Regions from separate parts of the Streptomyces sp. NPDC002784 genome, predicted to be linked through region 1. Evidence: riboswitches for the same ligand, from Rfam matches in the RefSeq annotation. Region 1 holds a riboswitch; the other holds the start of a gene.
What was found. Region 1 has a riboswitch for S-adenosylmethionine ahead of ACWD1Z_RS20780 (aminotransferase class V-fold PLP-dependent enzyme). Riboswitches for the same ligand answer to the same signal wherever they lie in the genome.

Region 1 (4,953 bases):
CACATCTCCTTCGACGTCCGCGGTGGTCTGCTCATCCGGCAGATCCACCACTGGGCCGCGCTGATCTTCCTGGCCGGCATGTTCGTGCACATGATGCGCGTGTTCTTCACCGGCGCGTTCCGCAAGCCGCGTGAGATCAACTGGCTGTTCGGCTTCCTGCTCTTCGTCCTCGGCATGTTCACCGGTTTCACCGGTTACTCGCTCCCGGACGACCTGCTCTCCGGCACCGGTGTCCGCTTCATGCAGGGCGCGGTCCTGTCCGTACCGATCGTCGGCACGTACCTGTCGTTCTTCCTCTTCGGCGGGGAGTTCCCGGGCGGCGACTTCGTGGCCCGGTTCTACTCGGTCCACATCCTGCTGCTGCCGGGCATCATGCTCGGCCTGGTGGTCGCCCACCTGATCCTGGTCGTCTACCACAAGCACACGCAGTACGCGGGTCCCGGCAAGACCAACAAGAACGTCGTCGGCATGCCGCTGCTGCCGGTCTACATGGCCAAGGCCGGAGGCTTCTTCTTCCTGGTCTTCGGTGTCATCGCGGCCATCTCCGCCATCGCCACGATCAACCCGATCTGGGCCCTGGGGCCCTACCGTCCGGACCAGGTGTCCACCGGCGCCCAGCCCGACTGGTACATGGGCTTCTCCGAGGGCCTGATCCGTGTGATGCCGGGCTGGGAGATCAACTTCTGGGGCCACACGCTCGTCCTGGGTGTGTTCATCCCGCTGATGATCTTCCCGCTGGTCCTGGTCGCCATCGCGGTCTACCCGTTCATCGAGGCATGGGTCACCGGCGACAAGCGCGAGCACCACATCCTGGACCGCCCGCGCAACGCGCCGACCCGTACCGCCTTCGGTGTCGCGTGGATCACCTGGTACATGATCCTGCTGATCGGTGGTGGAAACGACCTGTGGGCCACCCACTTCCACCTGTCGATCAACGCCATCACCTGGTTCGTCCGGATCGGGTTCTTCGCCGGCCCGGTCGTCGCCTTCATCATCACCAAGCGGATCTGCCTCGGCCTCCAGCGCCGGGACCGGGAGAAGGTGCTGCACGGCCGCGAGTCGGGCATCATCAAGCGCCTGCCGCACGGTGAGTTCATCGAGGTGCACGAGCCGCTCAGCCAGGAGCAGCTGCACACCCTCACCGCGCACGAGCAGTACAAGCCGGCCGAGATCGGCCCGACGGTCGACGAGAACGGTGTCGAGCGCAAGGTGAAGGGCACCGAGAAGCTGCGCGCCAAGCTCAGCAAGGCGTACTACGGCGAGGAGTCCCAGATTCCGAAGCCGACCGTCGAGGAGTACAAGGAGATCACGAGCGGCCACGGCCACCACTGATCGCTGCGCACGCCATGTCACGGCGAAGGGCCCCGTCCGGTGTACGGACGGGGCCCTTCGCCGTGCCCGGGGCTGGATAGGGTGGGAGCACACTCCTTTCGGGGTGCATCTCTGCTACGACACTCAGGAGCGGCCCCATGAGCGCTGTGACCCCCGCTGGAGGCGACACCGCGGCGGGCCGTTCCTGGCCCCGGTTGCTGAACGGCCTGCTGGAGGGGCGCGATCTGGGCGCCGACGACACGGCCTGGGCGATGGACCTGATCATGCGCGGCGAGGCGACCGACGCGCAGATCGCCGGGTTCGTGGTGGCCCTGCGGGCCAAGGGCGAGACGGTCGAGGAGATCACCGGCTTCGTCCGGACGATGTACGCGCACGCCCATGTGATCGAGGTGTCCGGTGACACCGTCGACATCGTCGGCACGGGCGGGGACGGCGCGAAGACCGTCAACATCTCCACGATGTCCGCGATCGTGGTGGCCGGCGCGGGCGCCAAGGTCGTCAAGCACGGCAACCGTGCGGCGTCCTCCGCCTCCGGTTCCTCGGACGTCCTGGAGAAGCTCGGGGTCAACCTGGAGCTGCCGGTGTCCCGGGTGCCGCAGGTGGCCGAGGAGGCCGGGATCACCTTCTGCTTCGCGGCGAAGTTCCATCCGGCGATGCGTCACGCGGGCGCGGCGCGCGGGCAGTTGGGCATCAGGACCGTCTTCAACGTCCTCGGCCCGCTCACCAACCCGGCCCGGGTGCGGGCGCAGGCGGTCGGGGTCGCCGACCCGCGGATGGCGCCGATCGTCGCCGGGGTGTTCGCCGAGCGCGGCAACTCCTCGCTGGTGTTCCGCGGCGACGACGGCCTGGACGAACTGACCACCACCGCCACCTCCCGGGTCTGGATCGTCCGGGACGGCAAGGTCACCGAGGAGGCCTTCGACCCGCGGGACGTGGGCCTCGAACTGGTGCCGGTGGAGGCGCTGCGGGGCGCGGACGCCTCCTACAACGCGGACGTCGCGCGGCGGCTGCTGAACGGCGAGCCGGGCCCCGTCCGGGACGCCGTGCTCCTCAACTCGGCTGCGGCGCTGGTGGCGTTGCACCCGACCGGGGCACCCCTGGCCGAGCAGATCCGCATCGCGATGGCGCAGGCGGCGGAGTCGATCGACTCCGGTGCGGCCAAGCGGACGCTGGAGCGCTGGGTGGCCGCCAGCAACGCCTAGCGGTCACCGGTCGTCGTCCCGTGATCCGGACACGGGTTGCGGGACGTCGATCACTTCACCTAGATTTCCGTACCAGGTCATGAGTGACAGTCATGAGGCCCCGGCCGACTGTCCGGCAACCCTCCGTCCGTGGCGGGGTGCCCCGGGTGAGGACCAGGCCGTGAGCAGCAAGGCTCGCGGCAAGCGCGGACCCCTCGCGATACACCAGGGGTCCTGGGTCGTTCGAGGGAGCCTTCCGTGAGCAAGCGAATGCGATAGGGCCGCCGAGCCCCGTCTCCGCGCACCCCTTTTTCCCTTCCTCTCTTCTCTCACGGGAGCCCCCATGTCCGTCTCCACCGCTGCCTCCGCCTCGACCATTTGTGCCCCGCTGCCCGTTCTGGGCAGGGATGTCACCGTCCCGCTCGTCACCGGCGGCGAGGTCACCTACGCCGCGCTCGACTACGCCGCCAGCGCCCCCGCGCTCCAGCGGGTCTGGGACGACGTGGCCGCCTACGCCCCGTACTACGGCAGCGTCCACCGGGGCGCCGGGTACCTCTCGCAGCTGTCCACCGACCTCTTCGAGAACGCCCGCCGGACGGTCGCCGGGTTCCTGGACTGCCGCGCCGACGACCAGCTGATCTTCACCCGGTCCACGACCGACTCCCTGAACCTGCTCGCCGCCGCCCTGCCCGCCGGCTGCCAGGTCTTCGTCTTCGAGACCGAGCACCACGCCTCCCTGCTGCCCTGGCAGGACGCCGAGGTCACCTACCTCGACGCCCCCCGCACGCCGCGCCAGGCCGTGGAGAACCTGGAGCGCGCCCTCGCCGCCCGCGACGCGTACGCCCCGGCCCTGGTCTGTGTCACCGGCGCCTCCAACGTCACCGGCGAGCTGTGGCCGGTGCGGGAACTGGCCGCCGCCGCCCATGCGCACGGCGCCCGGATCGTCCTGGACGCCGCGCAGCTCGCCCCGCACCACCCGGTGTCGGTCCAGGACCTGGACGTCGACTGGATCGCCTTCTCCGGGCACAAGCTCTACGCCCCCTTCGGCTCCGGCGTCCTGGCCGGCCGCGCCGACTGGCTGGTCGCGGCCGAGCCGTACCTCGCGGGCGGCGGGGCCAGCCGCAAGGTCAGCCGGCGCGCGGACGGGGGAGTGGACGTGGAGTGGCACGAGAGCGCGGCCCGGCACGAGGCCGGCTCGCCGAACGTGATCGGCGCCTACTCCATCGCCTCGGCCTGCAAGGCCCTCACGGAGGCCGGTTTCGACACCCTGGTCGCCCGCGAGCGGTACCTGATCGAGAAGGTCCGCCAGGGGCTCGCCGGGGTGCCCGAGGTCAGGATCCTCTCCCTCTTCGGCGACGACGCCCCGCGGGTCGGCGTGCTCTCCTTCGTGGTCGACGGCTGGAACAGCTCCCACTTCGCCGCCGCCCTGTCCGCCGAGTACGGCATCGGCGTCCGCGACGGTCTGTTCTGCGCCCACCCGCTGGTCCGCACCCTGCTGGGCAGCGACCCGGGGACCCAGGGCGAGTGCGGCGCCCCCGAGGCGGCACCCGGCGAGAAGTCCCTCAACGCCATCCGGGTCAGCTTCGGCGCCGGCACTCCGGACGAGCACGTGGAGCGTTTCGTGACCGCGGTGCGCGAGCTGGTCACCGACGGCGCGAAGTGGAACTACCGCACGGAGGACGGCCGTTGCGTGCCCGCCGTATGAGCTAGTTGTCCAGCCCCAGGGCGAAGGCCGCCTCCAGGTCGTGCTGGGAGTACGTCCGGAACGCCACGTGCGTGTCCGTGCCCTCCACGCCCGGGATCTTGCTGATCCGGCCGGGGATGACCTCGGCGAGGTCCTCGTGCTCCTTGACCCGGACCATCGCGATCAGGTCGTAGGTGCCGGTGACGGAGAAGACCTCGCTCACGCTGTCCAGCGAGGCGATCTGCTCGGCGATCTCGGGGATCCGGTCCACGCTGGTCTTGATGAGGACGATCGCGGTGATCACGGCTGGTTCTCTCCCTCGGGGGCGGGCGTCGCTGGGGCGGCCTTCACTCTAGTCGTACGGCCGAACCGCACCCAGGCGTAGCTGCACCCCAGGCCGAAGCCCACGAGATGGGCCAGATACGCCACGCCGGGCCCGCTCGTGGCCCGGCCCGCGGCCAGCCACTGCAGGGCCGCCCAGAACGGCAGCACCACCCAGGCGGGCAACCGCACCGGCAGGAAGAACAGGAACGGCAGCAGGCTGGTCACCCTCGCCCGCGGGAACAGCGCGAGGCAGGCGCCGAGGACCGCCGAGATCGCGCCGGACGCGCCGACCAGGGACTGCTCGGAGTCGGCGTTGGCGGCGGCGTACCCCAGCAGGGCGAGATAGCCGCAACCCAGATAGAAGAGGGTGTACTGGAGGCGGCCCATGCGTTCCTCGGTCAGCGCGCCGAAGACGTAGAGGAAGAGCATGTT
Region 2 (4,953 bases), on a different contig from region 1:
ACTCCTCGACGGTGATGACGCCTTCCTTGCCGACCTTGTCCATGGCCTCGGCGATGAGCTCGCCGATCTGGGTGTCGGCGGCGGAGATGGAGGCCGTGGAGGCGATCTGCTCCTTGGTCTCGACGTCCTTCGCCTGCTCCAGCAGGGCGGCGGAGACGGCCTCGACGGCCTTCTCGATACCGCGCTTCAGGGCCATCGGGTTGGCACCGGCGGCGACGTTGCGCAGGCCCTCGCGGACCAGCGCCTGGGCGAGAACGGTCGCCGTGGTCGTACCGTCACCAGCGACGTCGTCCGTCTTCTTGGCGACTTCCTTGACCAGCTCGGCGCCGATCTTCTCGTACGGGTCCTCGAGCTCGATCTCCTTGGCGATGGAGACACCGTCGTTGGTGATCGTGGGGGCGCCCCACTTCTTCTCGAGGACGACGTTGCGGCCCTTGGGGCCGAGCGTCACCTTCACGGCGTCCGCGAGCTGGTTCATGCCGCGCTCGAGGCCGCGCCGCGCCTCCTCGTCGAACGCGATGATCTTGGCCATGTGAAGTGGTCCCTCCAGGACTGGGGGTGATTCCTTCGGACCGCGCCCGCGCCCGCGACGGACGGCTCGCCGGCCTGTGGTTCCTTGCCCCACCTGGCCTGCGGGCCTCACCGACCCGGTCCTTCGTTGTCACTCTCACCTTCAGAGTGCTAACGCCAATGATTAGCACTCGGGGTAGGCGAGTGCAAGCGGCTCTCGGGGATCGGGCCCCCTGTGTGCGGTTCTCATGCGGTTGCCGTCGGGTCCGCCGGGCACACGGAAGGGCTCGCACCCGGGGGGTTGGTCCCCTTGGTGCGAGCCCTTCAGCGGAAGACGTAGCTTGCGGTTCGTTGGTCGCGCGTTCAGGCAGATACGCGAACCATGTCGGCCTGCGGGCCCTTCTGGCCCTGCGAGATCTCGAACTCGACCCGCTGGCCCTCTTCCAGGGTGCGGTACCCGTCCATCTGGATCGCGCTGTAGTGGACGAAAACATCCGCACCACCGTCGACCGCGATGAAGCCGTACCCCTTCTCCGCGTTGAACCACTTGACGGTGCCCTGAGCCATGCCTAACTCCCCTATTACTGGCCCTTGCACAGATCCGCACTTCGCGGATCCGGGTCAGACCTCACCCCCCACGGTTTGGGGGCGTGCGCCGGAACGCGTCGACCGCGGCTGAATGTATCTGTCCAACTGCCGTCTGCAACAGGTCAATCGGACGAGAATTCTGGACGCGCACAGTCCGGAATGTAGTGAGAATTCGCCCGAACTCAGGGCAAGTCGGGCTCCATAAAAGGAGCAGATGACGCAAAAGGCGCGCACACTTTGGCTACTTCTCGTCGCATAGGGCTTCAGTACTCATATGCGCCCGGCATGCGAAGTGCGACGGGTTCCCCAACTGTACCGCGCTCAACCAAGCAGAATTGCCCCCTCCGTTTGTCTTACGGAGAGGGCAATTCGATGAACTCAGGGTAACGCGCCTTACCGACGGTAACGATCAGCCGCCGGCCACCGCCGGAATGATGGAAACTCCGGCGCCGTCGGGGGTCGCCGTCTGCAGGCCCTGCTCGAAGCGGACGTCGTCGTCATTGACGTACACATTCACGAAGCGGCGCAGCTTGCCCTGGTCGTCCAGGACCCGGGCGGCGATTCCGGTGTGGTTCTTCTCCAGGTCGGCGATGACCTCGGCGAGGGTGCCACCCTCGGCCGTCACCTCGGCGGCACCACCGGTGTAGGTGCGCAGGATGGTGGGGATGCGGACGTTGACGCTCATGAGTCGAGGCCAGCCTCTCGGAAGGAGTCGAGGTTCGGGCGGATCGTCGCGGTGAGGCCGGTGCCGGCCACCGCGTCGAGGGTCTTGAGGCCGTCGCCGGTGTTGAGGACGACCGTCGTCCTGGTGGGGTCGAGCAGGCCGTTCTCGATCAGCTTGCGCGTCACGCCCACCGTCACGCCGCCCGCCGTCTCCGCGAAGATCCCCTCGGTCCGGGCCAGCAGCTTGATCGCGTCGACCACCTGCTCGTCGGTCACGTCCTCCACCGCGCCGCCGGTGCGCCGGGCGATGTCCAGGACGTAGGGCCCGTCGGCCGGGTTGCCGATGGCCAGCGACTTGGCGATGGTGTTCGGCTTCTGCGGCCGGACCACGTCGTGGCCCGCCTTGTAGGCCACCGACACCGGCGAGCACCCCTCGGCCTGCGCGCCGAAGATCTTGTACGGCCTGTCCTCGACGAGCCCGAGCTTGATCAGCTCCTGCAGACCCTTGTCGATCTTCGTCAGCTGCGAGCCGGACGCGATCGGCACGACGATCTGGTCCGGGAGCCGCCAGCCGAGCTGCTCGCAGATCTCGTACGCCAGGGTCTTGGAGCCCTCCGCGTAGTACGGCCGCAGGTTGACGTTGACGAAGCCCCAGCCCTCGCCGGCCGGGTCGCCGATCAGCTCGGAGCAGAAACGGTTCACGTCGTCGTAGTTGCCCTCGATGCCGACCAGCTCGCCGCCGTACACCGCGGCCATCACGACCTTGCCCTGCTCCAGGTCGTGCGGGATGAACACGCAGGAACGGAAGCCGGCGCGGGCCGCGGCGGCGCCGACGGCACCGGCCAGGTTGCCCGTCGACGAGCAGGAGAGCGTGGTGAAGCCGAAGGCACGGGCGGCCTCCAGGGCCTGGGCGACGACCCGGTCCTTGAAGGAGTGCGTCGGGTTGCCGGAGTCGTCCTTCACATACAGACCGCCGGTCACGCCGAGTTCGCGGGCCAGGTTGTCGGCCTTGACGAGCGGGGTCCAGCCGGGGTTGAGGTTGGGCTTGCCGGCCACGTCCGAGGGGACGGGCAGCAGGGGCGCGTAACGCCAGATGTTCGCGGGTCCCGCTTCGATGCGCTTGCGGAGTTCCTCGGTGTCGTACGCCGAGAAGTCGTAGGCGATCTCCAGCGGGCCGAAACACTCCTCGCACGCGAAGACCGGGCCGAGCGGGACGCGGTGTCCGCACTCCCGGCAGCTCAGGGCGGCGGCGGGACCGAGATCGACAGTGGTGTTCCCGGTGCTTGCGACAGTCTGCACAGCCATGTGAGGCGAGGCCCTTTCTCCTCATCTTCCTCACGACGCATCTCGCCGTGAGACGGATTTGGCACCTTCCCTAGCCGGGAGCCTCGCGTGAACGAGACCGGCTGGAGGGTTGCCGGGGCTTCATCGGGCCGTATCCCTCTGCCCCTCTGGATGAGCGGTATGAAGTTGTGAACGCCGGGTCGGCCAGGACATGCGATGGTCACCCGCGTTGTTCAAGACTGTAACCGACGACCGGGACAGTTGAGATAGTCGTCCGAACGGCGAGATGGATCACAAACAGCGGATCACAAGCGAAGGAGCCGCCTACGTGCTGGAAGAAGTCGAGCGCTGGCTGAGCACCCGCTCCTGGTCGGTGACCGATCGCCCGCTCCACCAGATCATGGCCGCGAAGCGCAGCTCGGGCCAGTCCGTCTCCGTCGTGCTGCCCGCGCTCGACGAGGAGGAGACGGTCGGCGACATCGTCGCCGTCATCCGGCACGACCTGATGCACCAGGTCCCGCTGGTCGACGAGATAGTCGTCGTGGACTCCGGGTCCACCGACCGCACCGCCGAGGTCGCCGCGGCGGCCGGGGCGACGGTCGTGCACCGGGACGCGATCCTGCCGCGGCTGCCCGCCGTGCCCGGCAAGGGCGAGGTGCTCTGGCGCTCGCTGCTGGTCACCCGCGGCGACATCGTCTGCTTCATCGACGCGGACCTGAAGGAGTTCTCCTCGGACTTCGTCTCCGGCATCGTCGGCCCGCTGCTCACCGACCCCGGCGTGGACCTCGTCAAGGCGATGTACGACCGCCCGCTCATGGTGTCCGACGGGCGCGCCCCCGGCACGACGGCGGCGGGCCAGGGCGGCCGGGTCACCGAGCTGATGGCCCGCCCGCTGCTGAACATGCACTGGCCGCAGCTCGCCGGCTTCGTGCAGCCGCTCGGCGGGGAGTACGCGGCCCGCCGCTCCCTGCTGGAACAGCTCCCCTTCCCCGTCGGCTACGGCGTGGAGCTCGGCATGCTGGTCGACGCGCTGCACCTGGCCGGCCTCGACGCGCTGGCCCAGGTCGACGTCGGGGTGCGCAAGCACCGGCACCAGGACGGCCAGGCGCTCGGCCGGATGTCCGCCGCGATCTACCGCACGGCCCAGCTCCGGCTGGCCCGCGGACACCTCATCCGCCCCGCGCTCACCCAGTTCGAGCGCGGCGAGGACGGTTTCGAGCCGCGGACGTACTCGGTGGACACCGAGGAACGGCCGCCGATGGCGGAGATCGCGGAGTACGCGTCCCGCAAGGTGGCGTAACCCACGCCGCACGCGGCGCCTCGCACGTTTGAGCGTTTACGGCACGGGCTAGGTTGGAGCACATGGCTTCCATGTACGGCGCCGCTCAGGTGCTGGTCGCGTCGAATCGCGGCCCGGTCTCCTATGAAGTGCAGGAAGACGGCTCGCTGCGCACCAAGCGCGGGGGCGGCGGACTGGTGTCGGGCCTGTCGGCCATCGGCCCGGACGCCGGTGCCCTGTGGGTGTGCTCGGCGCTGTCCGACGGCGACCGCGAGGCGGTGCGGCGCGGGGTGGGCGAGGACGGCGTGCGGATGCTCGCCGTACCGGCCGAGGTGCACGCGGACGCGTACAACGGCGTCGCCAACTCCGTGCTCTGGTTCGTCCACCACATGCTCTACCAGACCCCGCTGGAGCCCACCTTCGACTCCGCGTTCTGGCGGCAGTGGGAGAACTACGTCCGCTTCAACCGGGCCTTCGCCGAGGCGCTGGCCGACGAGGCGGCCGAGGGGGCGGCGGTCCTGGTGCAGGACTACCACCTCACGCTGGTGCCGGGGCTGCTGCGCAAGCTCCGCCCCGACCTGCGCATCAGCCACTTCTCGCACACCCCGTGGGCCCCGGTGGACTACTTC

Region 2: it holds a riboswitch for S-adenosylmethionine, as region 1 does, so the genes downstream of both, thrC (threonine synthase) here and ACWD1Z_RS20780 (aminotransferase class V-fold PLP-dependent enzyme) in region 1, are expected to answer to the same signal.

What each region holds. Positions count from the first base shown of each region.
Region 1 covers NZ_JBSFVD010000011.1:140,259-145,211, forward strand. The annotation lists gene qcrB (cytochrome bc1 complex cytochrome b subunit) at 1-1,332, shown strand, start outside; gene trpD (anthranilate phosphoribosyltransferase) at 1,470-2,534, shown strand; SAM riboswitch class IV at 2,610-2,726, shown strand; gene ACWD1Z_RS20780 (aminotransferase class V-fold PLP-dependent enzyme) at 2,857-4,218, shown strand; gene ACWD1Z_RS20785 (Lrp/AsnC ligand binding domain-containing protein) at 4,220-4,501, opposite strand; gene ACWD1Z_RS20790 (rhomboid family intramembrane serine protease) at 4,498-4,953, opposite strand, start outside.
Region 2 covers NZ_JBSFVD010000004.1:128,018-132,970, reverse strand. The annotation lists gene groL (chaperonin GroEL) at 1-532, opposite strand, end outside; gene ACWD1Z_RS10560 (cold-shock protein) at 874-1,077, opposite strand; gene ACWD1Z_RS10555 (MoaD/ThiS family protein) at 1,508-1,783, opposite strand; gene thrC (threonine synthase) at 1,780-3,066, opposite strand; SAM riboswitch class I at 3,085-3,223, opposite strand; gene ACWD1Z_RS10545 (glucosyl-3-phosphoglycerate synthase) at 3,374-4,345, shown strand; gene ACWD1Z_RS10540 (alpha,alpha-trehalose-phosphate synthase (UDP-forming)) at 4,408-4,953, shown strand, end outside.